Linked DNA regions of Rhodopseudomonas palustris. Each later gene encodes a partner of the first gene's protein in a complex. Links are inferred from orthologs where the notes say so. Each region holds a gene or a part of one and is shown on either strand. Other genes may lie near its edges.

Region 1 (14,676 bases):
CCGCGTACGTCGATATCGAGACCGTTCTCGGTGGCGGTGACTTGAATATCGAGCGGCTTGCCGACCGGCGTCAGCGCTTCGGCCAACGCCCAGGCCGCTTCCAGCGCGCCGCTCAGCGCCGGATCGAGGATCGGGCAGTGATCGATGGCGATGATGTCGTGGCTCGCGGTGGCGCTGAACCCGACCTTGAGGATGTCATGCGTGCCTCTGCGTGCATGCAGCGTGACGCGGCGGCGACCGGCGCCGTGGGCATCGATCAGGGGATCGACCGGAACGTCGATCCCCGCTTGCGCCAGCGTCTCGGTTACCAAGTTGCGCTTCCACGTCCGATATGGCTCGTCGCGCAAGTGCTGGATCGCGCAGCCGCCGCACACGCCGAAATGCGGACAGAACGGCGCCACCCGGTCGGGGCTGGGGACCTCGACGCGCAGCAGTTTGCGGCGGTCGGGATGGCCCTGTACCGGTTCGGCCTCGACGGTTTCGCCGGGCAGCGCAAACGGCACGTAAGTCGCGCCGCCTGGCGACAGGCTGACGCCGTCGCCGCGGTGGCCGAGCTGATCGATCGTCAGGGTCTGGATCATGGCGATGCGATAGTCCCCGGCCGGCAGGCCGTAAAGCCGGAAGTGATCAGGCGGCGACGGCCGCTGCCATTGCGTCGCGCGTCAGCCGGTGAAAACGCCACACCAGCAGCGCCGCATAGACGGTCAGGCCGATTGCCAACCCGATCCAGACACCGAACGGGCCGAGGTCGGTATGGAAGCCGAGCACCCAGCAGAACGGAAAGCCGATCAGCCAGAACCCGAGCACCGCGAACAGCAGCGGCACCTTGGTGTCATTGCGGCCGCGCAGCGCGCCGTTGGCGACGACCTGCAGGCCGTCGGCAATGAAGAAGCTCGCGCCGACGATCAGCAGCGCTGCGGTCAGCGTTGCGGTTTCGATCGAGGTGTCGGAATCGCCGAGGAACAGCTGCGGGATCTGATGCCGCGTCAACGCGACCAGCAGCGTCATCGCGGCCATGAAGATGAAGCCGAGGCCGATCGCCGCAAAGCCGGCGCGTCGCGCCGACGGCGGATCACCGCGGCCGACCGCATGGCCGACCCGCACCGTGGCTGCGACCGAGATTCCCATCGGCACCATGAACATGATCGCGGCGACCTGCAGAGCGATTTGATGCGCGGCGAGCGCGGTGGTGCCGAACTTGCCCATCAGCAGCGCCGCGGCGCCGAACACGCCGTATTCCAGCACGGAAGCGCCGGAGATCGGCAGGCCGAGCTGCAGCAGCCGGCGCATCAGCTCGCCGTCGAACCGAAACAGCTCGCCGAACACTTGGTACTTGCGGAACGGGCGCATCGTCACGCACACCACCGCGGCGGCGATGCACATCGCCCAGGATACGATCGTGGTGGCGAGGCCGGCGCCGAAGATCTCCAGCCGCGGCAGGCCGAACAAGCCATGGATCAGCACGTAAGCGAGGCCGAGATTGATTGGGATTGCGGTCAGCATGATCCACAGCGCCGGCTCGGGCCGGTTCACCGCGCCCATGAAGCCGCGCAGCGCGATGAACAGCCAGCCGGGCACCAGCGACCATGCCAGTCCGTCGAGATAATCGCCGGCGAGGCGCGAGGTCTCAGGATTCTGGCCGAGCGCGACCAGCAGCTCTTCGCCATAGAGCTGGCCGAGCGTGAGCGGCACGCCGGCGATCACACCCGCCCACAGCCCGACGCGCAGCGACGCACGCACCTGCCGCGGCGCGCGCGCGCCTAACGCCTGCGCCGCCAGCGGCGTTACTGCGGAGACCAGTCCAAGGCCCATCGTGAAGGTCGAGAACAGCACGATATGCGCGAGCGCAGCCGCGGCCACGGCGGTGTCGCCGAGCCGGCCGATCAGCGCCAGATCGGTGGTCATCATCGCGATCTGGCCGAGCTGCGTCATCGCCATCGGCCACGCGAGCCACAGCGTTTCGATCAGCTCTGTCCGCCACGCAGACGATTTCGCCGGCGCAAGCGCGCCGGCGGCGATGTTGGAACCAGGTACGGCCATGGCGCGCACCATAACCGAAGTTGCGGCCGGAGTAAGACTTTGGTTCCGGCCAAGACGTCGCGCCTTGAAGGCCCTTAGCCGCGCTTTGCACCGAGAAAGAATTCGACATTGCCGTCCCCGCCGGCGATCGAGGACGCAAAGACCTCGATGTCGCGGCAGCCGAGCGAGGCGGCGAGGGCGATCGCATCGTCGCACACCGCGCGATGCACCTTGGCGTCGCGCACGATGCCGCGCTTCGAGGGCGCCTCGAACTGCGGCTTGATCAGCGCCAGCAGACTCATCGGCGATGCGGCAAGCGACAGCGCCGCCGGCAGCACCTGCTTCAGCGAGATGAAGCTGGCGTCGATCACCACGACGTCCGGCCGCTGCGGCAGCCGCGTGCCCTCGAGCTTGCGGATGTCGGTCTCTTCCATCGAGACGATCTTGGGATGGCCGCGCAGCGAAGCGTGGAGCTGATCGCGGCCGACATCGACCGCGAACACCAGCGCGGCCCCATGCGCCAGCAGCACCTCGGTGAAGCCGCCGGTGGAGGAGCCGACGTCGAGGCAGACGTGATCCTCGATCTCGATCGGATAGCGCTCCAGTGCGCCGGCGAGCTTGACGCCGCCGCGCGATACCCAGGGATGCGCCGGCTGCGCTTCAAGCTGTGCGTCGAGCGCGATCGGTTCGGAGACCTTGGTGACCGGCTTGCCGTCCGCAACTACGAGCCCGGCCTCGATCGCCGCCTGCGCCCGCGCACGGCTATCGAACAGGCCGCGCTCGACCAGTACGATATCGGCGCGTTTGCGTGGCGTGGACTCCGGTGGCTTCGCCATGGTCAGCGCGCCCGATGCGGCCGCAGCCGCTCCGCCGCGATCCGGACGCAGGCGGTGAAGCTGTCGAGGTCGTGCCATGGATCGGCCGGCATCTGGCGCGGCGTCACCAGCGGCGCGCCGTGCAGGTCGAGGCAGTGGATCAGCATCAGATTGTCAGCGAGGCCGAAGTCTTCGACCGCAAGGCCATCGGCGCCGATCAGCAGGCCGTCGCGGCTCTCGACGGTTTCGAACTGCTTGACCCGCGCGACGTAGTTCGCCGGATCGTTCGAATAGCCGAGCACCAACTTGCCGCGTCCGGCCATGTAGCCGAGTTCGTACACCGTGCCGGCGTCGGCACTGGGACCGCGGAACGGCGTCAGATTGGCGATGATGGCGTCGGCTTCATTCATCATCGCTTCGTTGCCACGGAAGATCTGCAGCGACGCGTCGTGCGCCGCGAGCGCGACCGCATTGTCGAGCGGAAACAGCCCGGCAAAGCCGTGATCCGCGCACAGCTCGGCCTTGCGCCGGCCGATCTGCAGCGCATCGGGCAGAAACACATCGGGGCCGGCGAGGTAGATCTTCATGGGCGCCTAAAACAAAACGGCGACACGGTCGCCCGTGCCGCCGTCCTGATGAATTAGCGAAAGCAGCCGGATCAGGCCAGCTTCACGGTGTCGGCCTTGGCGTCCTTGCCGAGCACGTCGAACACCTTCTTGACGATCGCCTTGGCGTCGAGGCCGGCGCGGGCGTACATCGCCACCGGGTTGTCGTGATCCAGGAACACATCGGGAAGCACCAGCGCGCGCATCTTCACTTCGCCGTCGAGCATGCCGTGCTCGGCCAGCGTCTGCATCACGTGGCTGCCGAAGCCGCCGATCGAACCTTCTTCGATGGTGAGCAGCACTTCGTGATCGCGGGCGAGCTTCAGCACCAGCTCGACGTCGAGCGGCTTCATGAAGCGCGCGTCGGCGACGGTGGTGGAGAGGCCGAGGGTGGCGAGTTCGTCGGCAGCCTTCTCGGCTTCCGCGAGGCGGGTGCCGAACGACAGCAGCGCGACCTTGTTGCCCTGGCGGATGACGCGGCCCTTACCGATTTCCAGCGGAACGCCGACTTCCGGCATTTCGACGCCGCGGCCTTCGCCGCGCGGATAGCGTACCGCGCTCGGACGGTCGTTGATCGCCACCTGGGTGGCGACCATGTGCACCAGTTCGGCTTCGTCCGCCGCAGCCATGATCACCATGTTGGGCAGGCAGCCGAGATAGGCGTTGTCGAACGAACCGGCGTGGGTGGCGCCGTCGGCACCGACCAGGCCGGCGCGGTCGATCGCAAAGCGCACCGGCAGCTTCTGGATCGCGACATCGTGGACGATCTGGTCGTAGGCGCGCTGCAGGAAGGTCGAGTAGATCGCGCAGAACGGCTTGTAGCCCTCGGTGGCGAGGCCGGCCGCGAAGGTCACGGCATGCTGTTCGGCGATGCCGACGTCGAAGGTGCGCTTCGGGAAGGCCTTCTCGAAGATGTCGATGCCGGTGCCCGACGGCATCGCCGCGGTGATGCCGACGATCTTGTCGTCCTTCTGGGCTTCCTTGACGAGGCTCTGGCCGAATACGTTCTGGTAGGACGGGGCGTTCGACTTGGCCTTGGCCTGGGCGCCGGTGGCGATATCGAACTTGACCACCGCGTGATACTTGTCAGCCGCCGCTTCGGCCGGGCCGTAACCCTTGCCCTTTTGGGTGACGACGTGGATCATGAACGGGCCGGTGTCGGCGTCGCGGACGTTCTGCAGGATCGGCAGCAGGTGGTCCAGATTGTGACCATCGACCGGGCCGACGTAGTAGAAGCCGAGTTCTTCGAACAGGGTGCCGCCGCCCATCATGAAGCCGCGGGAATATTCCTCGGCGCGGGCGGCGCGGTCGGCGATCAGCTTGGGCAGGTGCTTGCCGATCTGCTTGCCGGCCTCGCGCAGCGACCGGTAGGTCTTGCCCGAATACAGCCGCGACAGATACGACGACATCGCGCCGACCGGCGGAGCGATCGACATGTTGTTGTCATTGAGGATCACGATCAGCCGCGAGTTCATCGCGCCGGCGTTGTTCATCGCCTCATAGGCCATACCGGCGGAGATCGAGCCGTCGCCGATTACCGCGATGACGTTGTTCTTGACGCCCGACAGCTCGCTGGCCACCGCCATGCCGAGGCCGGCCGAGATCGAGGTCGAGGAATGGCCGGCGCCGAACGGGTCGTGATCGCTCTCGGTGCGCTTGGTGAAGCCGGACAGGCCACCCGGCGTCCGCAGCGTGCGGATGCGGTCGCGGCGGCCGGTCAGGATCTTATGCGGGTAGGCCTGGTGGCCGACGTCCCAGATTAGGCGGTCGCGGGGGGTGTCGAAAACATAGTGCAGTGCGGTAGTCAGCTCGACTACGCCGAGACCGGCGCCGAAATGCCCGCCGGTGACCGATACCGCGTCGATCGTCTCCAATCGCAATTCGTCGGCGACCTGCCGAACCTGGTCGACCCGCAGCTTGCGCAGATCTTCCGGTGTACGAATGGTGTCGAGAAGCGGTGTTTTGCTAAATTCGGTCACGGCGATATTCCAGTCTTATAACTATAGGGTGGTGAGTCCCTCGACGAATGGTCCGAGTGTCCAGTCTGCGTGAGCCTCACCCGGCTCCCGCACTCCTACTTCAGGAGAAATCAACGATCGAAGCGTAGTGTGCGCTCCCGATCGTCGAAGTGACCTCGATCACTTATTGCGGCTGCACACGTCCACCGAACTTGACAGTGCCATCCCGGCGAGTGTCAAGCGCGGCGCATAAGCTCATACCTTTACACAAACCCGTCATTAAATCCAACCATCGGCCGCCCAAGGCTTGGTCAGGCTGCGTAAACTTTCGGCCAACAGGGTTGATGGGGGTAGTTTCGGAACTCCAGTGTTGCGCCGCAAACACGGTCGTGGCCGGACGGCGGCGCAAGCAATTACCTTTGCGGATGTCGGGGTTATTGCACGTCCAGCGGCTCGGTGCCGGTCGGAGCGCCCTGCGCGTCGGTGGTAATCTTGTCCACGCGGGCTTCGGCCTGCCGCAGCAGATCCTCGCAGCGGCGCTTCAAAGCTTCACCGCGTTCATAAATCGTGACCGACTCCTCGAGCGGCACCTTGCCGTCTTCGAGCCGCTTGACGATGGTCTCGAGTTCCTCGAGGGCGCGCTCGAAGCTGAGCTTCTTCACATCGGCGGTTGCGGCTTCGGCCATTTCGCATTCCCGGCTGCCCCGCGCTGGGGCGCGGCAGCATTGTTTTGGTTGTTGTTCTTGGTCGCCTGGCGGGGCGGCTGGTTCAAGCGCCCATCAGGGCGCCCACATGCGCAGCCACCGATTCACTCAGGCCCTGGAGGTCATATCCCCCCTCGAGCACCGAGACAATGCGGCCTCCGGCGGTCTGGGTTGCGACCTCCATCAGCCGTTCGGTGACCCAGCCGAAATCTTCGGCGCGCAGGTTCAGGCTGGCGAGCGGATCGCGGTAATGGGCGTCGAAACCGGCCGAAATCACGATCAATTCCGGCGAAAACCGCTTGAGCTGGGGCAGGATCAGCTGCTCGAACGCGAACCGGAACTCAGTCCCCCCATCTTCGGAAGCCAGGGGCGCGTTGACGATATTGTCATATTCGCCGCGCTCGCCCTGCGAGCCGGTACCCGGGAACAGGGGCATCTGGTGGGTCGAGCAATACATCACCGTTCGGTCGCCCCAGAAGATGTCCTGGGTGCCGTTACCGTGGTGGACGTCGAAATCCACCACCGCGGCGCGCTCGATGCCGTATTGGCGCTGGGCATAGCGCGCGGCGATCGCGGCATTGCCGAAAAAGCAGAACCCCATCGGCTTGGTGATTTCGGCATGGTGACCCGGCGGCCGGGTGGCGACGAAGGCGTTGGCGGCCTCGCCCTTCATCACTGCATCCACCGCGGCGACCGAACCGCCGACGCCGCGTAGCGCGGCTTCGAATGTGCCCGGCGACATCGAGGTGTCGCCGTCGACATAGACGATGCCGGTGGACGGCGACATGTGGCGCAGCTCGACGATGTGGTGATCGGTGTGGCACAGCGCGATGTGCTCGAGCGAGCCGATCGGCGACTCCGCGCGCGCCAGCGGTGCAAAGCGTTCTTCGCCCAGCGTCTTGTTGATGGCGGCGAGGCGCGCAGCGCGCTCAGGATGTCCTTCCGGCGTGTGATGGTCGAGGCACGCGGAATGGGTCAGAAAAAGCGTGGTCATTCAGAAGTGCCCGGGCGCCGATCTGTGTCTGTATTATATTCGAATGAATGTAGTTACTCGCTGCGGCGAGCGAAAGGGCCGCTTAAGGCTTAGAGTGATTTCCAGCGACAGGGACACTGCTCCGCTCGAAGAAAACACATCAAAACAAACAACTAGAGCTCGCTCAATTCAAGCGCGTCACCCGGTCGGTCGGCGGCGGCGCCACCGGACTGTGGGTCTTGAAATAGGCGAACAGCGCGTCGACGTCGTACACGCCGGTTTGCAGTGCAACACCGTCCTTGAACACGGTGAAGCCGTCGCCGCCTGCCGCCAGATAGGCGTTCAGCGTCACCCGGTAGGCGCGGTTCGGATCGATCGGCGCTCCGTTCAACGTCATCCTGTCCGACGGAATTCTCGCACCCGAGACGCCCGCTGCATCCCAGGCGAAGTGAAAGCCCTTCGACACCTGCAGAATTCGCGGCCGCGCCGGCTCCGCCCATTGCTGTTCGAGCGCCGCCTTGAGCTGAGCCCCGGTCAGCGTCATCGTCACCAGCTGATTGCGGAACGGCTGCGCGGCGAACACTTGGCCGAACGTGACTGCTCCGCCTTCGCCGCCGAGAATATCGGAGCGGACGCCGCCCGGGTTGGTCAGCGCGATCTCGGCGCCGCCTTTGTCTTTATCCGATGTCGCGGCGAGCTGGGCATCGGCCACCACGTCGCCCAGCACGCTCTCGCCCGCCGCATTCGGCATCCGCGACAGCGCCGATGTCACCGAACCCGCCGGCCTCGCCGCGATCGGGCCGGCCAGTTTGTCGTAGGCGGCGATCAGTGCGGTCTGCGCCGGATCCTTGGCCAGCGCGTCGGTCCGGACGATCGTGTTATTGGCCGCCGCGCTGATCACGTCGCGGGTGGTGGGATCGAGCTTGAGGTCGATCGCAGTGACGATGGTGCCGTATTTGTCGCCGCTGGTGACGAGGCGGCCGTCGATCCGGCAGGTGTAGGCGCGGTGAGTATGACCGCTGATTACCACGTCGACGGCGCGGTCGAGCTTGTTGACGATCTCGACGATCGGGCCGGAGATCCCCGGGCATTCGTTGTAGTCGCCGGTCGGAAAACCACCTTCATGGATTAGCACCACGATCGCCTCGACGCCCTTGGCCTTCAGCTCCGGGATCAGGGCGTTGACGGTCTCGGCCTCGTCCCTGAACGACAGGCCGGCGACACCCGGCGGTGACACCATGTTGGGTGTGTTCTTCAGCGTCAGCCCGATGAACGCCACCGGCACGCCGCCGAACTTGCGGATTGCGTAGGGAGGAAACACCGTCTTGCCGGTCGCGGTCTCGACCGTGGAGGCGGCCAGATAGTTAAACGCCGCGCCCTTGAACGGATGCGGCCCCTGGCAGCCGTCGACCGGATGGCAGCCGCCGTTCTGCATCCGGAGCAGCTCGGTCTTGCCCTCGTCGAATTCATGATTGCCGACCGAGGACAGCGCCAGACCCATCAGCGACAGCGACTCGATGGTCGGCTCGTCGTGAAACATCGCGGACAGAAACGGGCTGGCGCCGATCAGGTCGCCTGCCGCAACGAAGATCGCGTTGGGATGATCCTTGCGCAGCGCTTTGACCAGCGTTGCCATATGTTCGGCGCCGCCGGCGGGGACGTGAATCTTCTTGGTCCGATCGGCCGGGTCGTCGATCGCGATGCCGCCGGGCGGCGGCTGCAGATTGCCGTGGAAATCGTTGATCGCCAGAATCCGCAGATCGACCGGCGGAGGCAGCAATTCGGCCGCGCGCGGGGCGGATACGGATGCGACAGTGAGCGCGGCGGCGGTGGCGAGCAGGGGCAGGCGAGAGCGGAGCTTGATCATCGGCGATCCGAGCAGAGCTTTTTCACGCTTCGCATCGCCTGCCGCGCGCGCGAATGCAAGTGGCGTCGGTTTGCCGCAGGACGACGCGAATGCGCCGCCGAATACCAACCTTGCCGACGTGCCGATTGAACTTCACGGCGGCGCGGCGTTACTGATGGCACTCAATCGCGCGACGGACCGCGAGTCGCGATGCTCGTACAAGACCGGGGATGACGCATGAAGAGGTTTTCGTTCGCTGGGCCCGCAGCCGTTGTTATCGGTGCGATGGCGTTCGCCGGCACGATGTCGTTCGCCGTCGCGCAACAGCCGCGGGGAGGCGAACGGCCTCAACCGCGCCTTTCCGATCTGATGCAGGGCGCGCAGGTCGCGCACATCAAGCTGTGGTACGCCGGCAAGGCGGGCAATTGGGGGCTTGCGACTTACGAGACCAAGCAGCTCAAGGCGAGGCTCGAAGATGCCGCCCAGCTCTATCAGAGCCTGCCGGTCAACGACGTCACCACCATGGCCAAGCCGCTCGATGCGGTGTCGGCGGCGATCGCCGCCAAGGACGCCCGCGAATTCGCCCGGGCCTATGATGACCTCACCGCCGGCTGCAATTCGTGCCACCGCGAGCTCAAGCTCGGCTTCGTCCATCTGCGGACGCCGGCGTCGAACCCGTTCAGCGATCAGAATTTCGCGCCCGGGAAAAAGTAATCGGTCCGGCTGCGGCGCCCGCCGGGTGCCACAGCCGCAGCCGTCATCTCACCCCTTCTTCCGCTGAAAGAAGCGCATGAAGGCGTTGACGGCTTCGGGCGACTTCATCCGCTCGCCGAACAGATGCGTTTCCTGATCGATCCGCCGGGTGATCTCATCGGGCGCCAGCCGCAGCAGCTTGCGCGAGATCGCCACCGCTTCGGCCGGCAGCGCGCAGATTTCCCGCGCGGCTTTCTTGGCTTCCATTTCGGTCTGCCCGGGCGCCACCACGACGTTGACAAAGCCGGCGACGCGGGCGTTTTCGGCCGTCATGGTGTGGCCCATCACCAGCGTGGCGAACGCGCGCTGATAACCCATGGTGCGCGGCATCAGCAGGCTGGACGCGCCCTCCGGCACCAGCCCGAGTTGGATGAACGGCGTCGAGAACGTCGCCGTGGTCGAGGCCAGCACGTAGTCGCAGTGAAACAGCATCGTGGTGCCGATGCCGATCGCAATGCCGTCGACGGCCGCGATGATCGGCTTCACGTTGTGAGCCAGCGAATACAGAAACTTGGTGGCGTTGGTGACGCGCGCCGCGCCGCTGGTATCGGTTCCGGCTTTGAGGAAATCGTCGAGATCGTTGCCGGCCGTGAACACGCCGGAGCCGCCGGTGATGATCAGGCAACGGATGCTGGGATTGTTCTGCGCGGTGTCGATCGCGTGACTCATCTCGCGATACATGTCCTGCGTCAGCGCGTTCTTCTTTTCCGGCCGGCGCATGGTGATCACGCGCGTGCCGTCCTCATCCGTGACGATCAGATGCTCCGTCATGGCATTTCCCCCGTAAGACCCGGCGTCCCCGCCTCAAGCGGAGCGCTCCTCGGCACGCACAGTATCACGTTCGTTCGTGACGTCAGCTGACGGCCCGCCGTCCGCGATGAATTTCTGTCGAAGCTCACGCCCAACGCGATGTGCACAAAATAAAGGGTGGCTGCAATGCAGCCACCCCGGAGTTCTTCGTAAGCCGAAGGATCAACTTAAGCGGTCAGCACCGCCTCGGCACCGGCCACCGAAGCGGCGCTGTCGACCACGCTGCGCTCCAGCGCAGGGGCCTGCACCGCGACGGTCTCGGCGAAGAACCGCGCCAGCGCCACGTAGCGCGACGGATCGTTGATGCCCTCGAGATCGCGCGCCGCGAGCGCTTCTGCCGCCAGCGCGCAGCCGCCCAGCGTGGCGCCGAACAGTCGCAGATAGGGAGTGGCACCGGCGAGCGCATCGTTGGTGGCGCTGCCGAGTTTGTCGAGCAGATAGCGGCTGGTGCGGTCGAGCGCTTCCAGCGCCTCGCGCAGTCGCAGGCCGGTGAGGCCGAAGCCCGGATCGTTCGACGCTTCGACATCCTTGACGATCAGCGTCAGCTCGTCGAGCAGCGCGAACACCGAGGCGCCGCCGCTCGTGCCGAGCTTGCGGGTGACGAGGTCGATCGCCTGGATGCCGTTGGTGCCTTCGTAGATCGGCGCAATCCGCGCGTCGCGATAGTGCTGCGCGGCGCCGGTCTCTTCGATGAAGCCCATGCCGCCATGGATCTGCACGCCGAGCGAGGCGACTTCGATGCCGATGTCGGTGGAAAACGCCTTGGCGATCGGCGTCAGCAGCGCGCCACGCGCCGCCGCGGAGGCCTTGACCTTCGGATCGGTGCTGCGCGCCGCAATGTCGAGCGCCACCGCGGTCGAGTAGCAAATCGTACGCGCGGCGCCGATCAGCGCGCGCATCGTCAGCAGCGTGCGCTTGACGTCGGGGTGCTTGATGATCGGATCCGAGCCCGGGCCGGCGCTGCCCACCGCGCGGCCTTGCTTGCGCTCCTGCGCATAGGCCAGCGCCTGCTGATAGGCGCGGTCGGCAATGCCGACGCCTTCGAGGCCGACCGCGAGACGGGCCTGGTTCATCATCGTGAACATGCACTGCATGCCGCGGTTTTCTTCGCCGATCAGATAGCCGATTGCGCCGCCGTGATCGCCCATCGTCATGGTGCAGGTCGGCGAGGCGTGGATGCCGAGCTTGTGCTCGACGCCGCTCGGATAGATGTCGTTGCGGACACCCAGCGAGCCGTCGGCGTTGACCAGGAATTTCGGCACCAGGAACAGCGAGATGCCTTTGGTGCCGGCCGGCGCATCCGGCAGCCGCGCGAGCACGAAATGCACGATGTTATCGGTCATGTCGTGGTCGCCGTAGGTGATGAAGATCTTGCTGCCGAAGATCTTGTAGCTGCCGTCGGCAGCGCGCTCGGCGCGGGTGCGCAGCGCGCCGACATCGGAGCCGGCCTGCGGCTCGGTGAGCTGCATCGTGCCGGTCCACTCGCCGGCGATCAGCTTGCCGAGATAGACCTGCTTCAGCGCGTCGCTGCCGTGCGTATGCAGGGCGTCGATCGCCGACAGGGTCAGCAGCGGGCACAGCCCGAACGCCATATTGGACGACGCCCAGATCTCGGTGCAGGCGGCGTTGACCGCCATCGGCAGCCCCTGGCCGCCGAAATCCTCCGGTCCCGACACCGCATTCCAGCCGGCGGCGATCCAGCGCTGATAGGCGTCCGGCCAGCCCGGCGCGGTGGTGACCTTGCCATGCTCCAGCTTGATGCCGTGCTTGTCGCCGACCCGGTTCAGCGGCGCCAGGATGTCGCTGGCGAACTTGCCCGCCTCGTCCAGGACTTGCGCAGTGATCTCGCTGTCGTAGTCGCCAAAATGGCCGGCGGCGACGGCGGCCTGCAGTCCTGCACCGTGGTTCAGGGAAAGAAGGATGTCGTCGATCGGAGCGCGATAGGTCATGTTGAAGTCCCGGCTGACGGAAGGAATGCCGGCCTTTTTCCACGAAAACCCATTCCCCTCAACCGTCCGTCGCGTCGCGCCGGCTCTGCAGCCGGGCCGCCCACACCCGGCGCACGACGCTTTCGGCGGTTGAAATGCCGCTTGGGTGTCGATAGACCGGCGGAGCCGAAGCGAATCCGCCATCCGGCCGCCCCAGCGCGGTCCGGAACCGGCTGTTGGGGCGTAGCCAAGCGGTAAGGCAGGGGATTTTGATTCCCCCATGCGGAGGTTCGATCCCTCCCGCCCCAGCCAGAATACCCTATCTTATTGATAGTATTGGAGTAAATTTCCGAGCTGGGGGGCTGATGCACAGCCCTGCGACACACCGCTGCTACACTAGGGTGTCGTACGACCGTGGCTTTCCACATTTTTCGCCGCCGAGCCACCTACTATTGGAGGCGTCGCAGGCCGCTCCAGCTTGCCAGTTTTTGGGCTCCCTCGCATATTCTAGTGAGCCTGCGCACAACCGCGTTGCCATCGGCACGTCGGTTGGCGGTGGCGCTTGATGCAAAGCTTGAGGACGCAGTGATGCTCGCCGAAAGTGCCGATCCAACGCTTTCGAAATCCCAGATCGATGCCATGCTTCGGACGGTCGTGGATCGGCATCTAACGAAGCTCGATAGGGTCGCGTTGGTCGCCAAGGGGTTCACGGGCTTCGATCCAGATCAAGCCCGTCGCGACGATAGGAGAGCTTTCTGGACCTACTCGCTCCTCGATGCCAGCGGTCCCTACGCCGAGGTCACGGATAGCGATCATGTCCGTATGGTGGATGACGGCCTATGTGATGCTGATATCGAGGCGGTGAAGCGTCACCTGAAGATGCTGAAGGACAACGGGCTCGTCCCGACCAAACAGCATATTCTTCGGGGATTGATTGAAGGCGTTGCGGCCAAAGCGGTCTCGACAGTGTCGTAGATAAGCCAGGAGATGGTGTTCGACGCGCACGAGCGCGCCTTCGCGTTCTTCAAGAACTATGCACGCGCGGTATGCACCGCGTCCAGAGGAGAAGAGCTACGACGAGTCGCACGCCTGGCTGGTCGACAAGTGCGTCGCCTACGCCAAGAGCCGCGCACATCTCGCCACGATCTGGAGGCGTTCGAGTACGAGCGGTCGCACCTCATTCCGTATCGAGGCCAGTTCGACGGCTTTCATCCGCTGCCGACCGTCGATCTCGTCAACCGGCTGGAAGCCGAGACCCGCTCCGGACGCCGACGAGGCTCGCCGACTATCTCACCCACCTCAACTTTGTCATGCTGGATGAACTCGGCTATCTGACGTTACCCAGGCCGGTCGCCAACTCCTGTTCCACGTCATCAGCGGGTTCTACGAGCGAACCTTGATCATCGTAACTTCCAATTGGCCTTCGGCGGATGGCCGAAGGCGTTCGGCGATCCAAAGAAGACCACGGCATGCTCGACCGCCTAACGCACCACTGCGATCTCATCGAACCCGGCAACGACAGCTGGCACTTCAAAAGCCGCGCCTGAACTCACCCTGTTGATCCGAGCGCCGACGCCGCAAGCCTCGGCCAGCTACACCGGCGCGCACCAGCTTACCAGAGGGGCCCTCTCGGACGATCATTGACACACGGATCGAAGCTATGCTCCGGACGGTCCTCAGCCGACATCTGACGAAGCTTGATACGTTTGCGTTGATCGCACAGGGTTCGCCGGAACTATCAAGCTCGTCGCGATGATCGGCGTTCTGGACTTACACGCATCCTCGATGCCTACTGCCCCTGAGCCAACGTTGCGCCTAAAGCTGCGCTCGTATGGCCGAAGATGGCCTATGCGATGGATGACGACATTTGTGATCACCGGGGTCAAAGTGACGAGATTGCCAAGAGAGTTAAGGGCGCGCAGAATTGTGCTGCTGCCTCGGTATTGATTGAGTGCCGCTCTTTGCAGCGGCAAACCAATGTATGATGTTTGCCGAGATTATTGATCACATATCCGGCAGCAGGCCAAGTTCGTCGCCGGGACGAAGATCCTGGCGTGCTCTTTCGCAAGTAACTGCCCCAGCCGGAGCCCTTCATGTCCCATCCGAAACTGTTCACGCCCCTACAGGTCGGCGCGTTGGAGCTCGAAAACCGTATCGTGATCGCTCCGATGTGCCAGTATTCGGCGCGTGAAGGCGAGATGACGGATTGGCATCTCATGCACTTAGGCAATCTGGCCCTTTCGGGCGCGGCGTTGCTTACGATAG
Region 2 (14,845 bases), 270 kb from region 1 along the record:
GGTGCCGGCGAACAGGTCGAGCACCCGCGCATCGAGCAGCGGATTCTCATAAGCGTGCATCAGAATGTTGAACACCGACTCGCGCAACCGGTCCGCCGTCGGCCGAATATCCCGCGACGTCGGCGCCACCAGATTGCGCCCCCGCAGCCGTCCGCCGATCACGCGCATGGGAGTGCTCGTAGAGATTGCAGGTAGCTCGAAACGAACGAGGCGCGCTCCCCTCCCCCTTGCGGGGAGGGGTCGGGGGTGGGGGTCCACAAGCAAAACCTTGCTTCGTAGCTACCCCCCACCCCGACCCTCCCCCGCAAGGGGGGAGGGAGCACAAGCGCCGTGCCGTCGATCAGCATGAAACCGAACTCACTCGTCCCGCGGCGCGGCGTCGCGTTTGCCGTGGTAGCGGCGGGCGGGGCCGCGCGACAGCGGGCGATTGCCGCCTTCGCTGGCAGTGCGTTCGACCTTGACCTTGCGGCCCTTGCGATCTTCGACCGCGCCGCGCTTGGTAATCGTCTTCTTCGGCGCGGGGGCAGCCTCGGCCACCGCCCACTCCTCGGCGGACACGACCTTGCCGGCGCGCGGCTTCGGCTTGGTCTCGCTCGGCGACGGGCCGGCGAAGTCGCAGCCGGCGAGCGCAATCACCTTCTCGCCGAGCTGATCGCGCAGCACGCGGGTCTTGACCTCGTCGACCTCGCCTTCGCCGAGCTCGAGCAGTTGGAACGGACCGTAGGAGACGCGGATCAGCCGGTTCACTTCGAGGCCGAGATGCGCCAGCACGTTGCGGACTTCGCGGTTCTTGCCCTCGCGGATCGCGAACACCAGCCAGACATTGGCGCCCTGATCGCGCTCCAGCTTGGCCTCGATCGGGCCATACTGCACGCCGTCGACCTCGATGCCGTTCTGCAATTCGTCGAGCTGGGCCTGGGTGATTTCGCCGTGGGCGCGGACGCGGTAGCGCCGCAGCCAGCCGGTCTCGGGCAGTTCGAGCGCGCGCGCCAGGCCGCCGTCATTAGTGAGCAGCAGCAGGCCCTCGGTGTTGAAGTCGAGCCGGCCGATCGAGATCAGCCGCGGCAAGCCTTCGGGCAGATTATCGAACACCGTCGGCCGGCCTTCCGGATCGCTGTGGGTCGTCATTAGCCCGCGCGGCTTGTGATACAGGAACAGCCGCGTGCGCTCGCGCTCCGGCAACGGCTTGCCGTCGATGGTGATGACGTCGCTGGCTTTGACGTCGAGCGCCGGTGAATCGATCACCTTGCCATTGACGGTGACACGGCCTTCCGTGATCCACGTCTCGGCATCGCGGCGCGAGCACAGCCCGGCGCGCGCCACCACCTTGGCGATGCGCTCGCCGGCCTTGTCGGACTTCGCGGGAGCGGCTGGCTTACGCTTGGCCGCTGCCGGATCCTGCTTGCGGAACGCTCCGCGGCCGCCGAACGCCGGACGCTTGGCGAAGACCCTGCTGTCGTCCTCATTGTCGCGGCGCGGACGATCGAAGCCGCGCTCCTCGTCCCGACCCTTGCGGGGACGATCGAAGCCGCGGCCTTCGCTGCGCGGATGCTCGTGCCAGTCGCCGTGCTTGGCGGCGCGGTCGCGCTGCGGGCGATCCTCACGCGGACGGTCGCTGCGGGGACGGTCACTCCGCGGGCGATCCTCGCGGGGACGATCAAAGCTGCGTTCGCGGAACGGACGCTGTTCGCCACGCTCGCCGTCGCGGGGGCGCGAGAATTTCGGCCGGTCGCCGCCGCGTTCCGGACGGTCCGAGCGCTCACCACGATCGAACCTGGGCTTGTCGCCGCGAGCCTTGTCGAACCGCGGCTTGTCTTCCCGATCCCGATCGAAGCGCGGCTTGTCGTCACGCGATTTCGAGAACCGCGGCTTGTCGAAGCCGCCCTTGTCGAACTTGCGGTCGCGATCGCCCCCGGCACGCGCCGGCCGATCCTCACGGGCCCGCCACGGCTTCTCGTCACCGCGGTCGCGGCCAGGCTCGCCGTCACGCTGGAACGGACGCTTCGGCCGATCAGCAAAATCCCGCTTGGGGCGGTCACCGAAATCCCGCTTCGGCCGATCACCAAACTCCTTGCGCGGCCCCCGCTCGGCACGATCGCCGCCGCTGCGCGCGGGCCTATCGTCGCGGCCAAAACGGGGACGCGGCGCCTCACCGTCTTCGCGGCGCGGACGGTCGGAAAAGTCGCGGCGCGGCGCGGCACCGTCGCGCTTGGCATAGGGCCGCTTGCCCTCGCCGCCGAACGACGAGCGCTTTGCATCGCCGCCGAACGACTTCTTGGCGTAGCTCTTCTCGCCGCGGGCCTCGCCGGCGCCTTCGGCGGCGCGCTTGGCGAACTTCTTCTCCGGCCCGCGGGCCGCGCCCGAGCGGCCCTTGCCGCCGAACGCTCCCTTGCCACCGGCGCCGGCTTTGCCGCCGAAACTGCCTTTGCTGCCCTGCCGGTCGCGGCGGCCGCGCGCAGAATCGTTGTCTTTACGGGTGTCGCGGGGCATGACTGGTCTTTCTATCGAAACACGAAATGGGGCTCAGGCAGTCGGGAACGGCTCGCAGGCCGCGCGCTCCGATTGAAACGCGCATGGTCACGCAAAACAGCCATCCACTTTTGCTGAAGTCGGTCTCCTAGCAGAGTTTTCGGGTCGAGACGAGCCAAGAACGACGATGACGGCTTCCACTTTCATGGAATTGGCGCTGGCCGAGGCGGCCGCGGCCGGAGCCGCCGGCGAGGTGCCGATCGGCTGCGTGATCGTCCGCGACGGCGTGGTGATCGCCAAAGCCGGCAACCGCACCCTGACCGACCGCGACCCCACCGCCCATGCCGAACTGCTGGCAATCCGGGAGGCCGCAGCCAAGCTCGGCAGCGAGCGGCTGGTCGATTGCGACCTCTACGTCACGCTGGAGCCGTGCACGATGTGCGCCGGCGCGATCTCGTTCGCGCGGATCCGGCGCCTGTATTTCGGCGCATTCGATCCGAAGGGCGGCGCGGTCGAATCCGGCGTGAGGTTCTACGGCCAGCCGACCTGCCATCACGCGCCGGAAGTGTATTCCGCCGTCGGCGAGCGCGAAGCCGCGACGATGCTGCGGGAGTTCTTCAGGGCCCGGCGCTGAAGAACTTCACCAAAGCCTCGGCGGTCTGGTCCGGCGCTTCCTCGGGCAGGAAATGCCCGGATTCGATCGGCGCGCCCTGCACGTCGGACGCCCATTTTCTCCAGACATCGAGCGGCGTCGCGGCCGACTGCGCGATGCCAGAGGCGCCCCACAGCGCCAGCATCGGCACCGGGATCTTGTTGCCGGCTTCGACATCGGCCTTGTCGTGCTCGAAATCCGCATAGGCGCCGGCGCGGTAGTCTTCGCACATCACGTGCCGCCGCATCGGGTCGGCAAACGCGATGCGGTAGTGCTCGATAGCCTGCGGATCGAACGCGGAAAGATCACCGGCCCGAGTCCAGCTCGCCAGCTTGGCCTTCACGTAGAAATCGGGATCGCCGCCGAGCAGGTTTTCTGGCAGCGGCGCCGGCTGCGCCAGGAAGCTCCAGTGATAGATCTTCAGCGCATAGGCGCGGTTCATCCGCTGCCAGTATTCGTAGGTCGGCAGGATATCGAGCACCGCGAGCTTCGACAGCCGGCCCGGCGAATCCAGCGCCATCCGATAGCTGACGCGGGCGCCGCGGTCGTGTCCGGCGAGTGCGAAATGCACGTGGCCGAGCTGCTCCATCGCCTCGATCAGCTGCTTGGCCATCGCCCGCTTGGTGTAGGGCGTGTGCTGATCGTCGCTCTCCGGCATATCGGACCAGCCGTAGCCGGGCAGATCGGCGACGATCACCTTGAAGCGCTCGGCCAGCCTCGGCGCGACGCGGTGCCACATCACATGGGTCTGCGGAAAGCCGTGCAGCAACAACAGCGGCGGCCCGTCGCCGCCGACGCGCGCGAAGATCCGGCCCGACGAGGTGTTGATCCATTCCGAGCCGAAGCCCGGAAACAAGTCGGCGAGATCGGGCATCGGCGGTCTCTCCATTGTTGTTAGTCTCCGTCATGGCCGGGCTCGTCCCGGCCATCCACGCCTTCGCGGCGGTTAGGCCCTAAAGACGTGGATGCCCGGGACGAGCCCGGGCATGACGACGTATCAGGTCTTACTACGATACTTAACGCAACTACTTCCCTCGTCGTTCCCGCGCCACCGCCTGCCAGCCGATGTCGCGGCGGCAGAAGCCTTCGGGCCAGTTGATCACGCCGATCGCCTCGTAGGCGCGGCGCTGTGCCTCGGCGACGGTCTTGGCCGACGCGGTCACGGCAAGCACCCGGCCGCCATTGGCGAGCACCCAGTCGCCCGACGCCACCGTGCCGGCGTGGAAGATCTGCACGCCCGGAATCGTCTCGGCACGGTCGAGCCCGGCGATGCGGGTGCCCTTTTCGTAATGGCCCGGATAGCCCTTGGCGGCCATCACCACGGTCAGCGCCGGCTCGTCGTGCCAGCGCAGACTGATATGCGAGAGCTGGCCGTCGGCGCAGGCGAGCAGCGCCGGCACGATATCGTCCTTCATCCGGATCATCAGCACCTGACATTCCGGATCGCCGAAGCGGACGTTGTATTCGATCAGCTGCGGACCATCCTCGGTGATCATCAGCCCGGCGAACAGCACGCCCTTGAACGGCGCCCCCATCGCTTTCATGGCCTTCAGCGTCGGGTAGATGATCTGCTGCATCGCCTGCTGACAGATCGCATCGGTCATCACCGGCGCCGGCGAATACGCCCCCATGCCGCCGGTGTTCGGTCCCTTGTCGCCGTCATAGGCGCGCTTGTGATCCTGCGCGGTGGCAAGCGGCAGCGCGTGCTCGCCGTCGCACAGCACGAAGAACGACGCCTCCTCGCCGACCAGGAAATCCTCGACCACCACTTCGACGCCGGCATTGCCGAGGCCGCCGCCAAACATCATGTCGATCGCGGCCTCCGCTTCGGCCAGCGTGCTCGCCACCACGACGCCCTTGCCGGCGGCAAGACCGTCGGCCTTGATCACGATCGGCGCGCCCTGGGCGCGGATATAGGCCTTGGCTTCGTTCGGATCGCCGAACCGCTCATAGGCGGCGGTCGGAATGTTGTGCGCCTTGCATAGATCCTTGGTGAAGCCCTTGGAGCTTTCGAGCTGCGACGCCGTCCGGCTCGGTCCGAACGCCTTGATGCCGGCCGCGGCCAGATCGTCGACGATCCCGGCGGCGAGCGGCGCTTCCGGCCCGACCACCACGAAGTCGACCTGATTGGCCTTGCAGAACTCGACCACGGCCTGGTGGTTGCCGACGTCCAGCGCCACGCAGGTCGCCTCGCGAGCGATCCCGGCATTGCCCGGCGCGCACCACAGCGTGGTGACCAGCGGCGAGGCCGCGATCTTCCAGGCCAGCGCATGTTCGCGCCCGCCCGAGCCGAGGAGAAGGATGTTCATGAAGGGAAGCTCGCACCATTGCCCGTTTGGCGCAGGGTGTAACACGGCAGCCCGCTGCCGCAACAATCGCCGGTGCGGCTATCACAGCTTCTTCAGACCGCCGCCGGATCCGCCGGGCGGCCCCGATAGGCCCGCAGCGGCGTAATGGTCAAGATCGCTACTCCGGCGCGCTGCCGGCGATGATTTCGCGCAAGCCAGCAACATGCCGGGCGAAGGCGGCACGGCCGGCGGCGGTCGCCGTCACCGTGGTCTGCGGCTTCTTGCCGACGAACGCTTTGTCGACCGCGACATATCCGGCCCGCGCCAACGTCTCGATATGCGCCCCGAGATTGCCGTCGGTCGCCCCGGTCAGCTTCTTCAGGCGGACGAATTCGAGTCCCTGGCGCTCCGGCAGCGCGTTCAGCGCCGCCATGATCTTCAGCCGCAGCGGCTGGTGAATGATGTCGTCGAGTTCGGCCATGATCAATCCCGGCGCATCCACAATCCGCCAAGGATCAGCCCGCCGCCGTTGACCATCGCCATCCACAGGTCGAACCAATCGCCGCTGAAGACATAGCCGATCAGCGTCAGCGCGATGATGGCGACCCCGATCACCACGAAGGCACGGCCGACCCAAAGACCGGCGATGCTGTACACCATCATGAAATAGATCGGCCAGAACACGCCGAGTTCGCGCGGGCCGAAATGGCCGAGAAAGCAGTTGAGATAGCCGAACGCGAAAAACAGCAAGAGCGCGAGCGGAATCCGGACGTCGAAGCCAACGCCGCTGCGCCGGCGCACGAACATGCCGATCGCAAAGGTGCCGCAGACGCCGATAGCGTTGACCGCGACCCAGAGCCAGCCGGCGGAACGCGGCCACAGATAGGAAGCGAGATAGCCGGCGAGCACCAGCGCGCCCCATTGCATCAGGATCAGGCTGGTCAGCTGGTAGATCCGCGACCGGCGCACCCGCCGAACGATCACCTCGATATCCGACAGCGCCTCGGCGGCCTGCTTGGCGTCGATACTGCTCATGAGCCGGCTCCGGCGCCGACGACCACATCGGCGATGCGCGACAACGCCGATGGATCGGCGACGATGCCCATGTGATCGACGCCGGGCAGCAACTTGACGCTGACGCGGTCACCCATCGTGGACTGATAGTTCTCGGGGCGCATCAGTTCATCAGCCGCGCCGACCATGACGGTGATTGGGCTCGTGGCGCCGGCGAGATCGGAGCGGAAATCGCGGCTCGGCCCGAAGCCGGTCAGCAACCGGAACGAATAAGCTGTGGTGACGTATTTCTCCGACCCCGCCGGGACCGCAAAGGCCACCACCGGAAGCTGGTCGCAGCAGGCGACGCCGAAGCCGCGCAACACATCGAGCGCGATGATGCGCGGCAGGTCAGGCGAGGCCCAGCCGCCGCTGCCGGGCCGATTGGTCGGTTCGCGGTAGCCGAGATAAGGCGCCAGCAGCACGGTCCGGGCGATGGCTCCGCCGACCGGCGAGCCCGCCATTCGCAGCGCGAAGCCGCCGCCGGAGGAATGGCCGACCAGAACCAGCGGCGCGCCCGGCCGCGCCGCCTGCACCATCGCGACCAGATCGGCGAAGTCATCCCCGAGCTGGCCGCGATAGCCGATGTCGCCGCGCGTGCCTGAACCGCCGTGGCCGCGGATATCCGGCACGAAGGTCTCGACGCCGCGCGCGGCGAGCGCCTGCGCCAGCGCATGCACCGCAATGCTGGAGCCAGCCGAGCCGTGGACCACGATTGCGACTTCTCGGCGTCCGTCCTGCTGTGGCTGGTAGCGGCGGTAGGCCAGCTCGGTGCCGTCGCGGGCCTGAAACCGCGACAGCGCCGGCATCGCGCTGCGATCGACCGCTCGGGCGCCTTTGTCGATCGAGGCCAGCGGCGCGGGCTTCGTCACCGGCACGGCGATCGCTACGGCAAAGGCCAGCGCCACCAGACCGACCCCGCCCAGCAGGTATCCCCCGACCCGCAGCCCTGCCCGCACCACTTTCATACCGGCGTCCTCGTCATGTTATAGAGAACTCTGTATTACAGAGTGTATCGCCCAGCAAGGTAGCCGGAACCGCAAAGACTCCCTACGTTGCCAGCTCCTCAACACACCGCGAATCGCATGGCCCGACTGCAGTCTCCCCAAACCCTCGCCAATGTCGGCGAATTCACCGTTTCCGAGCTGTCGCAGGCGCTGAAGCGGACGGTCGAGGACACCTATGGGCATGTCCGGGTGCGCGGCGAGATCACCGGGTTTCGCGGGCCGCATTCGTCGGGACATTGCTATTTTGCGCTGAAGGATGAGGGCGCCAAGATCGAGGCGGTGATCTGGAAGGGCGTGGCCGGGCGGATGCGGTTCAAGCCGCAGGAAGGCCTCGAGGTCATCGCCACCGGCAAGCTGACCACCTACCCCGGCTCGTCGAAATATCAGATCGTGATCGAGGCGCTCGAGCCCGCCGGCGTCGGCGCGCTGATGGCTCTGATGGAAGAGCGCAAGAAGAAGCTCGCCGCCGAGGGCCTGTTCGACGAGGCGCGCAAGCAGCTGCTGCCGTGGCTGCCGGAGGTGATCGGCGTCGTCACCTCGCCGACCGGCGCGGTGATCCGTGACATCCTGCACCGCCTGGAAGACCGTTTCCCGCGCCGCGTGCTGGTGTGGCCGGTGCGGGTGCAGGGCGAAGGCTCGGCCGAGCAGATTGCGGCAGCGATCCGCGGCTTCAACGAACTCAGCCCGGATGGGCCGATCCCGCAGCCGGATCTGCTGATCGTCGCGCGCGGCGGCGGCTCGCTGGAAGATCTGTGGTCGTTCAACGAAGAGATCGTGGTCCGCGCCGCAGCCGACAGCATGATCCCGCTGATCTCGGCAGTCGGCCATGAGACCGACGTCACCCTGATCGATTTTGCCGCCGACAAGCGTGCGCCGACCCCGACGGCGGCGGCCGAAATGGCCGTCCCGGTGCGCGCCGAGCTGTTCGTCGAAGTCGGCGGGCTGGCCCGGCGGATGCTGTCGAGCTGGCAGCGCTGCCAGGACTTCCGCCGCAACGAACTGCGCGCCGCCGCACGTGCCCTGCCCGGCGCCTCCGACCTGCTGGCGATCCCACGGCAGCGGCTCGACAACGCGGCCGCCTCACTGCCGCGCGCGCTGCGCGCCAACACCCATGCACATCACCGCCGCTTCGCCGCTGCGGCGGCCGGCATGACCCTCAAGGTGCTGCGAGCGCAGGTGGCGCACAGCGCCCACCGGCTCGACAGCGCCGGCACGCAATTGCAGCGCTGTGCCCGCGCCACGCTGCGGCACCGCCGGGAGCGGTTCGAGGGGCTGGCGGTGCGGCTGCAGGCCTCGAAGCTCGCCAATCAGCAGGCGCAGCGGATGCGGATCGCCCGCGAGCAGGAGCGGCTGGATCGCCTCGCCGAGCGGGCCCGGCGGGCGTTGATCACCCTGCTGGAACGCCGGCAGGCGCGGGTCGACGCCACCGGCAAGCTACTCACCGCACTATCCTACCGCGGAGTCCTGGCGCGCGGGTTCGCGCTGGTGCGGGATGCCGACGGTCGCTCGGTGCACGCCGCTGCATCGGTCGCCGCGGGCGCCCGACTCAGCGTCGAATTCGCCGACGGCCGGGTCGCCGTCACCGCCGACGGCGACAGCGGATCGTCGGCCGAGGCCACCAAGCCGGCGGCAACGCCGGCCAAACCGGCCAAGCGGCCGGCAAGCCCGGCGGGCCAGGGGTCGCTGTTCTAGCCGGACAACCGCTGGCCGCGGGGAAAACGACGCCGCCATGACAGGACGGCGGTTTGCAATGCGGCGCTTCCGTTCTATCTGTCAGGTGTATCGACCCGCAGCGTTGCCGCGTTCCGCAACCTGCGGTTTTCCAGGAGATCAGCCGTGCTGAACAAATTTGGCTTCTCGGGTTCTGGCGAAGCCCAGGTGCAGTATCTCGATGGCGACTTCCGCGTGATCTCGCCCGGCACCTATGTGCGCTGCGCCGTCACCGGGGTGCAGATCCCGCTCGACGAGCTGAAATATTGGAGCGTCGATCTGAAGGAGCCCTACGCCACGGCCGAAGCCGTGCTGAAGCGGCATTATCCGGACGCGTTTCAGCCCAAGGGTTGAGGCCGCGATTTAGCGCCGCCCGGCGAGCCTCTCGGCGCGCGCACCGTTGAGCCGGTCGAGCAGGAACAGCCGCAGCTTCGACTCGTCGCCGAACGCCAGCGTCACGGCAAAGGGCACGATCTCCACGCCGAGCGCCTGCTGCGCGCCGCCGATCCGCGCCAGATCTTTTTCGGTGGTGACCAAGGTCAGCCCATCGCGCTTGGCGATAGCGGCGAGTTCGGCCAGTTCCTCGGCCTTAAATGGGTGGTGATCGGGATACGCGCGCTGCTCGGCCACCTCGACGCCGCTGGCCTGAAGCGTTGCGACGAACCGCCCCGGATCACCGATGCCGGCGAACGCCAGCACCCGCCGCCCCCGCAGCGCCTCGACCGACGCCGGCTCCGGCACCAGCCGGGCTCGCAGCACCACGCCGCCCTTCTTCGTAATCTGCTGCGCGAGGCCGTCCGCGGCGGTGCCGTCGCCAACTACGACCAGCGCGTCCGTGCGCGCGATCTGCAGCGCAAGCGGCGCGCGCAGCGGTCCCGCCGGAAACACGCTGCCATTGCCGATGCCGCGATGGCTATCGACCACGATCAGCGCGGCGTCCTTGGTCAGCGCCGGATTCTGAAAACCGTCGTCCATCAGGATCACGCTGGCGCCGAGCGCGCAGGCCAGCGCCGCGCCGTCGCTGCGGTCGCGCGCCACCACCACCGGTACCCGGCCTGCCATCATCAGCGGTTCGTCGCCGATGTCGGCGGCGCTGTGCCGCGTCGGATCGACCTGGACCGGCCCGTGCAGCCGTCCGCCGTAGCCGCGACTGAGGACCACAGGGGTTTCACCGAATTCGCGTAGCAGCGCCACCAGCGCGAGCGTCGTCGGCGTCTTGCCGGCACCGCCCGTGTGATAGTTGCCGACGCACAGCACCGGCACGCCGACCGTGGTCCCGGTCTTCTGCATCCGCGCCGCGGCGATGTTGCCGTAGATCGCGGCGATCGGCAGCAGCAGGCGCGACACCAGCGAAGGAGGCCGGTGCCAGAAGCCCGGCTCACGCATTCCCGGCGCCCTGTTCGATCTGCAATTGCAGCAGATAAGGCTCAAGCGCCGCGATGGTGCGGTCGAGCGCGCCGCCGAGGCGATCGACCACCTTGGTGGCCGCGGTGATCGAGATCTGCCGCGCGTCGTGGTTCGACAGCAGCGACGAGATCCGCAGTACCAGCGCGTCGACATCGGGCACGGCGAACGCGCCGCCTTCATCGTCGAGCGCGCGATAGACCTCGGTGAAATTGGAGACGTGCGGGCCGTGTACGATCGCGGCGCCGAGCTTGACCGCCTCGATCGGATTCTGGCCGCCATGCTCGATCAGCGAGCCGCCCATGAACACGATCGGCGCCAGCCGATAGAACAGCCCGAGTTCGCCCATAGTGTCGGCGACGTAGATCGCGGTCGCGGCCATCGGCTGCTGCTCGCGCGAGCGCAGCGCCACCGGCAGCCCTGCGGCCTCGACCAGGCCGGCGACCTGATCGCCGCGATGCGGATGCCGCGGCACGATCACGGTCAGCAGCGTCGGGAAACTCGCCGACAGCCGGCGATGCGCTTCCACCAGCAATTCTTCCTCGCCCGGGTGGGTCGAGGCGGCGACGATCACCGGACGGCCGCGGGTGACCGCGAGCAACCGCTCCAGCCGGCCCGGATCGGCCGGCGGCGGCGCCACATCCATCTTCAGGTTGCCGGTGGTGATCACGCTCGGGCTGCCGAGCGCACTGAAACGTTCGGCATCGACCCGCGACTGCGCCAGACAAATATCGAAACGGCCGAGCAGCGCGCCGATGGTTGCTGACGCACGCTGCCAGCGCGGGAACGAGCGCTGCGACATCCGGCCGTTGATCAGCACCATCGGCACCCGCCGCGCCGAGGCAGCGAGGATCAGGTTCGGCCACAGATCGGATTCGATGAACAGTGCCAGACTCGGACGCCAGTGATCGAGGAAGCGGTCCACGAAGCGCGGCGCGTCGTAAGGAATGAACTGGTGGATGATGTCCGGCGGAAACCGGCTGGCCACCACCTGGGCCGACGTCAGCGTGCCCGAGGTGAGCAGGATGCGCAGGTTGAGCGCGCGCAGCCGTTCGATCAGTCCGGCCGCAGCCAACACCTCGCCGACGCTGGCGCCGTGGATCCACACCACCGGCCCGCGCGGCCGTGCATCATTGCTGAGACCGCGACGTTCACCGACTCGCGACGGATCTTCCTTGCCCTGCTTCAGCCGCCGGCCGATCCACAGCGACGCCAGCGGCGCCGCGGCAGCGGTCAGCTTGCGATAGACGCGGAGCGTCATCGGCACCGGATCAACCATCAACGGCCCCGTCTGTCACCGCGAAGGTGACGCGCATCATCGCCGAGCAGCATCGTCAGTCCCGCGCGATCAGTGCTGCGCGGACCGGGCTTCTTTTTCTGGATCGAGCAAGCGATGCAGATGAACGATGAAGTACCGCATGTGCGCATTATCGACCGTCTGATGCGCCCGGGCCTTCCATGCCGCATAGGCCGTTGCGTAGTTCGGGTACACCCCGACGACGTCGACCTTGTCGAGATCGCGAAACGTCACGTTCTCGAGGTCCGTCAATTCTCCCCCGATTACGAGGTGGAGCAATTGCTGCGCATTGTCCGACATCAAACTTCCTCATTGCGGCGAACAGGCATGCGCGCGCTCAGCCTCGCGGAGAAACGCGAAAATGCTCGACGATGTGAGCATGACGTTCGCGCCCCGCAGCCACCAGCACGCCATGTGTGACCTCGGGACGGTTGTAGACGATGGTCTCGCCCGCGAGAGTTGTCATTGTACCATCCGCTTCGTGCACGATCAAATCGGCCGCGGCAAGGTCCCAATCGCGGCTCTGCCCTCCGGCGAATGCAACGTCGACCTGACGATCAGCAACGCGGCACAGCCGCAGCGCCAGCGAGCCGATCCGCGGCAGGATGTGCGCGGTCGACGGCAAGGCCAGCCGTTCGATCAGCGGTTTCGGGCCGGCGACCTTGGCGCCTTCCAGCGTGGTGCCGACGCTGGCGTGCAGCGACGCGCCGTTGAGCGACGCACCCGCGCCACGCGTGGCAAAGAAGAACTCACCAGATACCGGCGCGAACACCGCGGCCAGCATCGGGTTGGCGTTCGCGATCAGCGCAACCGAAACGCACCAATCCTCCCGGCCGGCCAGATAGGCGCGGGTGCCGTCGATCGGATCGACGATCCACACCCAATCCTTGTCGAGCCGTGTGAGATCGTCGGCGCTTTCCTCCGACAACCAGCCGTAATGCGGCGTGGCGTCCTGCAGCCGCTGTCGAATCAGCTCATCGACGGCGATATCGGCTTCCGACACCGGCGAGGACGCGCCCTTGGTCCAGGTCCGCAGCTCGGTGCGGAACATCGACAGCGCCAGAGCGCCGGCCTCGCGCACGGTGTCGGCGAGCAGCGCTGCGTCGCTCTCAGATGTTTCGATGTGTCGCGTTTCTGGATTAGCGTCCGGCAATCGTCAGCCCCTCGATCCGCAGCGTCGGCGCGTTGACGCCGTAGCGGAAGGTCAGGTCGCTGGCCGGCGTCAACGTCTTGTACATGTCGATCAGGTGCCCGGCGATGGTGACTTCGCTGACCGCGTAGGTGCGCTGGCCGTTTTCGATCCAGAACCCGGCGGCGCCACGGCTGTAGTCGCCGGTGACACCGTTGACGCCGGAGCCGATCAGATCGGTGACGTAGAAGCCTTGCTTGATGTCGCCGATCAGTTCGGCCGGGCTGAGCGGCCCGGCTTCGAGATGCAGATTGTACGGCCCCGGCGACGGCGACGACGATACGCCGCGATGCGCGTGGCCGGTGGTGGTGAGGCCGAGCTCGCGCGCGGTGGCGCAATCCAAAAGCCATGACGTCAGCACGCCGTCGTCGACGATCGACAGCGGCTTGACCGCAACGCCTTCGGCGTCGAACGCCTGCGAGCGCAGACCGCGCTTGCGCAGCGGATCATCGACGATGCGGATGCCGTCCTTGAACAGCTTCTGGCCGAGACGATCCTTCAGAAATGAGGTCTTGCGCGCGATCGATGCGCCATTCGCGGCACCGACCAGATGGCCGACCAGCGAGCCGGCGACGCGCGGATCGAACACCACCGGCACCTTGCAGGTCTCGACCTTGCGCGGCCCGACCCGCGCAGCGGTGCGCTCACCGGCGACGCGCCCGACCTCCTCAGGCGACATCAGGTCGGCGGCATGCGGCGCGGTCGTATATTCATAGTCGCGCTCCATCCCGGTGCCCTCGCCCGCGATCGCGGTCATCGAGATGCTGTGGCTGGAGCGCAGGAACGAGCCTTGGAAACCGGTCGACGTCACCAGCACCATGCCGCCGATCCCCGACGACGCCGAGGCACCGCCCGATTTGGTGATGCCGGGAACTGCGAGTCCTGCGGCCTCCGCGGCGCAGGCGCGCTGCTCCAGTTCGGCGGTCGAGGGCGTGTTCGGATCGAGCAAATCGAGCTCGGGAAAATCGCGCGCCAGCAGATCCGGATCGGCGAGGCCGACATATTTGTCGTCCGGCGCGACGCGGGCCATCGCCACCGCGCGCTCGGCCAGCTTGGTGACCGCGTCCCCGCTGATGTCGTTGGTCGAGACCACCGCCTGACGGCGACCGACGATCACCCGCAGGCCGACATCGTCACCTTCCGAACGCTCGGATTCTTGCATACGCCCGTCGCGCACTTCGACGCCGTGTGACACCCCGCGGACCGCCACCGCATCGGCCTGATCGGCGCCGGCGTGACGCGCCGCCTCGACCAGCCGTTGTGCCAAATCGCTCAGCGCCGACTGATCGAACAAAGCGGAATCCACAGAGGAGGAAGCCGACGAACGTGCGCTTGGTGAAGAGTTCACAAATACAATTCCTAAGGCTGGAAGTAACGACGCGGGAGCAGCGGAGGCGCGCTGTGTACATCACAGATGTGCCTGTTCGGCGCGGACTTCAAGCACTTTGCTCCCAGCCGGAACAATTCATTGCCGGCGCCGGTGCAAGATTGCGTCAATCATGCTGGCCAAGGTTCTGTCAATCATGAGCGGCGAAGCAGCCGGGGTCAGTTTCGATTAACCAGCCTTATTAAGCGAATTCGGACCGGGCTCTGGCAAGCTCTCACCCATCGACCGGGAACATAATTCCGGCGGGGAGATCAAAGCCGTGAGGCGTCAAACAGCAACAGGCGGGGCTAACCTCGCCGGGTCGAGCCGCGACTTGCGGCTCGACCCTCTCTCACTGCCGATCCGCTTCGACGCGCACGATGTGCGGGCCGACGGTGGCATCCGGCAAA

Evidence for each region.
Region 2: the proteins of RPPS3_RS04925 (region 1) and xseA are in contact, whole or in part, in a cryo-EM structure (PDB 8TXR), measured with the Escherichia coli proteins. The link is inferred for Rhodopseudomonas palustris from one-to-one orthologs.

Annotation. Positions count from the first base shown.
Region 1 is NZ_CP019966.1:1,054,894-1,069,569, forward strand. The notes cover bases 4,458-7,236. They hold RPPS3_RS04925 (exodeoxyribonuclease VII small subunit), read right to left. Parts: upstream 6,084-7,236; coding sequence 5,832-6,083; downstream 4,458-5,831. Other genes in these bases: dxs (1-deoxy-D-xylulose-5-phosphate synthase), read right to left, coding at 4,458-5,418; RPPS3_RS04930 (histone deacetylase family protein), read right to left, coding at 6,166-7,095. Outside these bases: RPPS3_RS04900 (class I SAM-dependent RNA methyltransferase), read right to left, coding at 1-581; RPPS3_RS04905 (MATE family efflux transporter), read right to left, coding at 628-2,052; RPPS3_RS04910 (TlyA family RNA methyltransferase), read right to left, coding at 2,115-2,855; RPPS3_RS04915 (nucleoside 2-deoxyribosyltransferase), read right to left, coding at 2,858-3,421; more of dxs, read right to left, coding at 3,493-4,457; RPPS3_RS04935 (bifunctional metallophosphatase/5'-nucleotidase), read right to left, coding at 7,259-8,941; RPPS3_RS24425 (hypothetical protein), read left to right, coding at 8,934-9,161; RPPS3_RS04940 (hypothetical protein), read left to right, coding at 9,158-9,634; RPPS3_RS04945 (enoyl-CoA hydratase-related protein), read right to left, coding at 9,683-10,444; RPPS3_RS04950 (acyl-CoA dehydrogenase), read right to left, coding at 10,651-12,432; RPPS3_RS04960 (hypothetical protein), read left to right, coding at 13,000-13,386; RPPS3_RS04970 (NADH:flavin oxidoreductase/NADH oxidase), read left to right, coding at 14,505-14,676. UniProt on the Escherichia coli protein: Bidirectionally degrades single-stranded DNA into large acid-insoluble oligonucleotides, which are then degraded further into small acid-soluble oligonucleotides.
Region 2 is NZ_CP019966.1:1,322,080-1,336,924, reverse strand. Bases 6,907-9,854 are described here. They hold xseA (exodeoxyribonuclease VII large subunit), read left to right. Parts: upstream 6,907-7,547; coding sequence 7,548-9,161; downstream 9,162-9,854. Other genes in these bases: lpxK (tetraacyldisaccharide 4'-kinase), read right to left, coding at 9,543-9,854; RPPS3_RS06200 (DUF2093 domain-containing protein), read left to right, coding at 9,306-9,533; RPPS3_RS06210 (alpha/beta hydrolase), read right to left, coding at 6,907-7,430. Also shown: 16S rRNA (guanine(966)-N(2))-methyltransferase RsmD, read right to left, coding at 1-186; RPPS3_RS06240 (pseudouridine synthase), read right to left, coding at 358-2,490; RPPS3_RS06235 (nucleoside deaminase), read left to right, coding at 2,657-3,103; RPPS3_RS06230 (alpha/beta fold hydrolase), read right to left, coding at 3,087-3,995; purD (phosphoribosylamine--glycine ligase), read right to left, coding at 4,147-5,430; RPPS3_RS06220 (transcriptional regulator), read right to left, coding at 5,588-5,890; RPPS3_RS06215 (hypothetical protein), read right to left, coding at 5,893-6,444; more of RPPS3_RS06210, read right to left, coding at 6,441-6,906; more of lpxK, read right to left, coding at 9,855-10,565; RPPS3_RS06190 (3-deoxy-D-manno-octulosonic acid transferase), read right to left, coding at 10,558-11,862; RPPS3_RS06185 (DUF4170 domain-containing protein), read right to left, coding at 11,932-12,180; RPPS3_RS06180 (3'(2'),5'-bisphosphate nucleotidase CysQ), read right to left, coding at 12,218-13,033; RPPS3_RS06175 (TldD/PmbA family protein), read right to left, coding at 13,020-14,417; RPPS3_RS06170 (DUF6101 family protein), read left to right, coding at 14,716-14,845. UniProt on the Escherichia coli protein: Bidirectionally degrades single-stranded DNA into large acid-insoluble oligonucleotides, which are then degraded further into small acid-soluble oligonucleotides.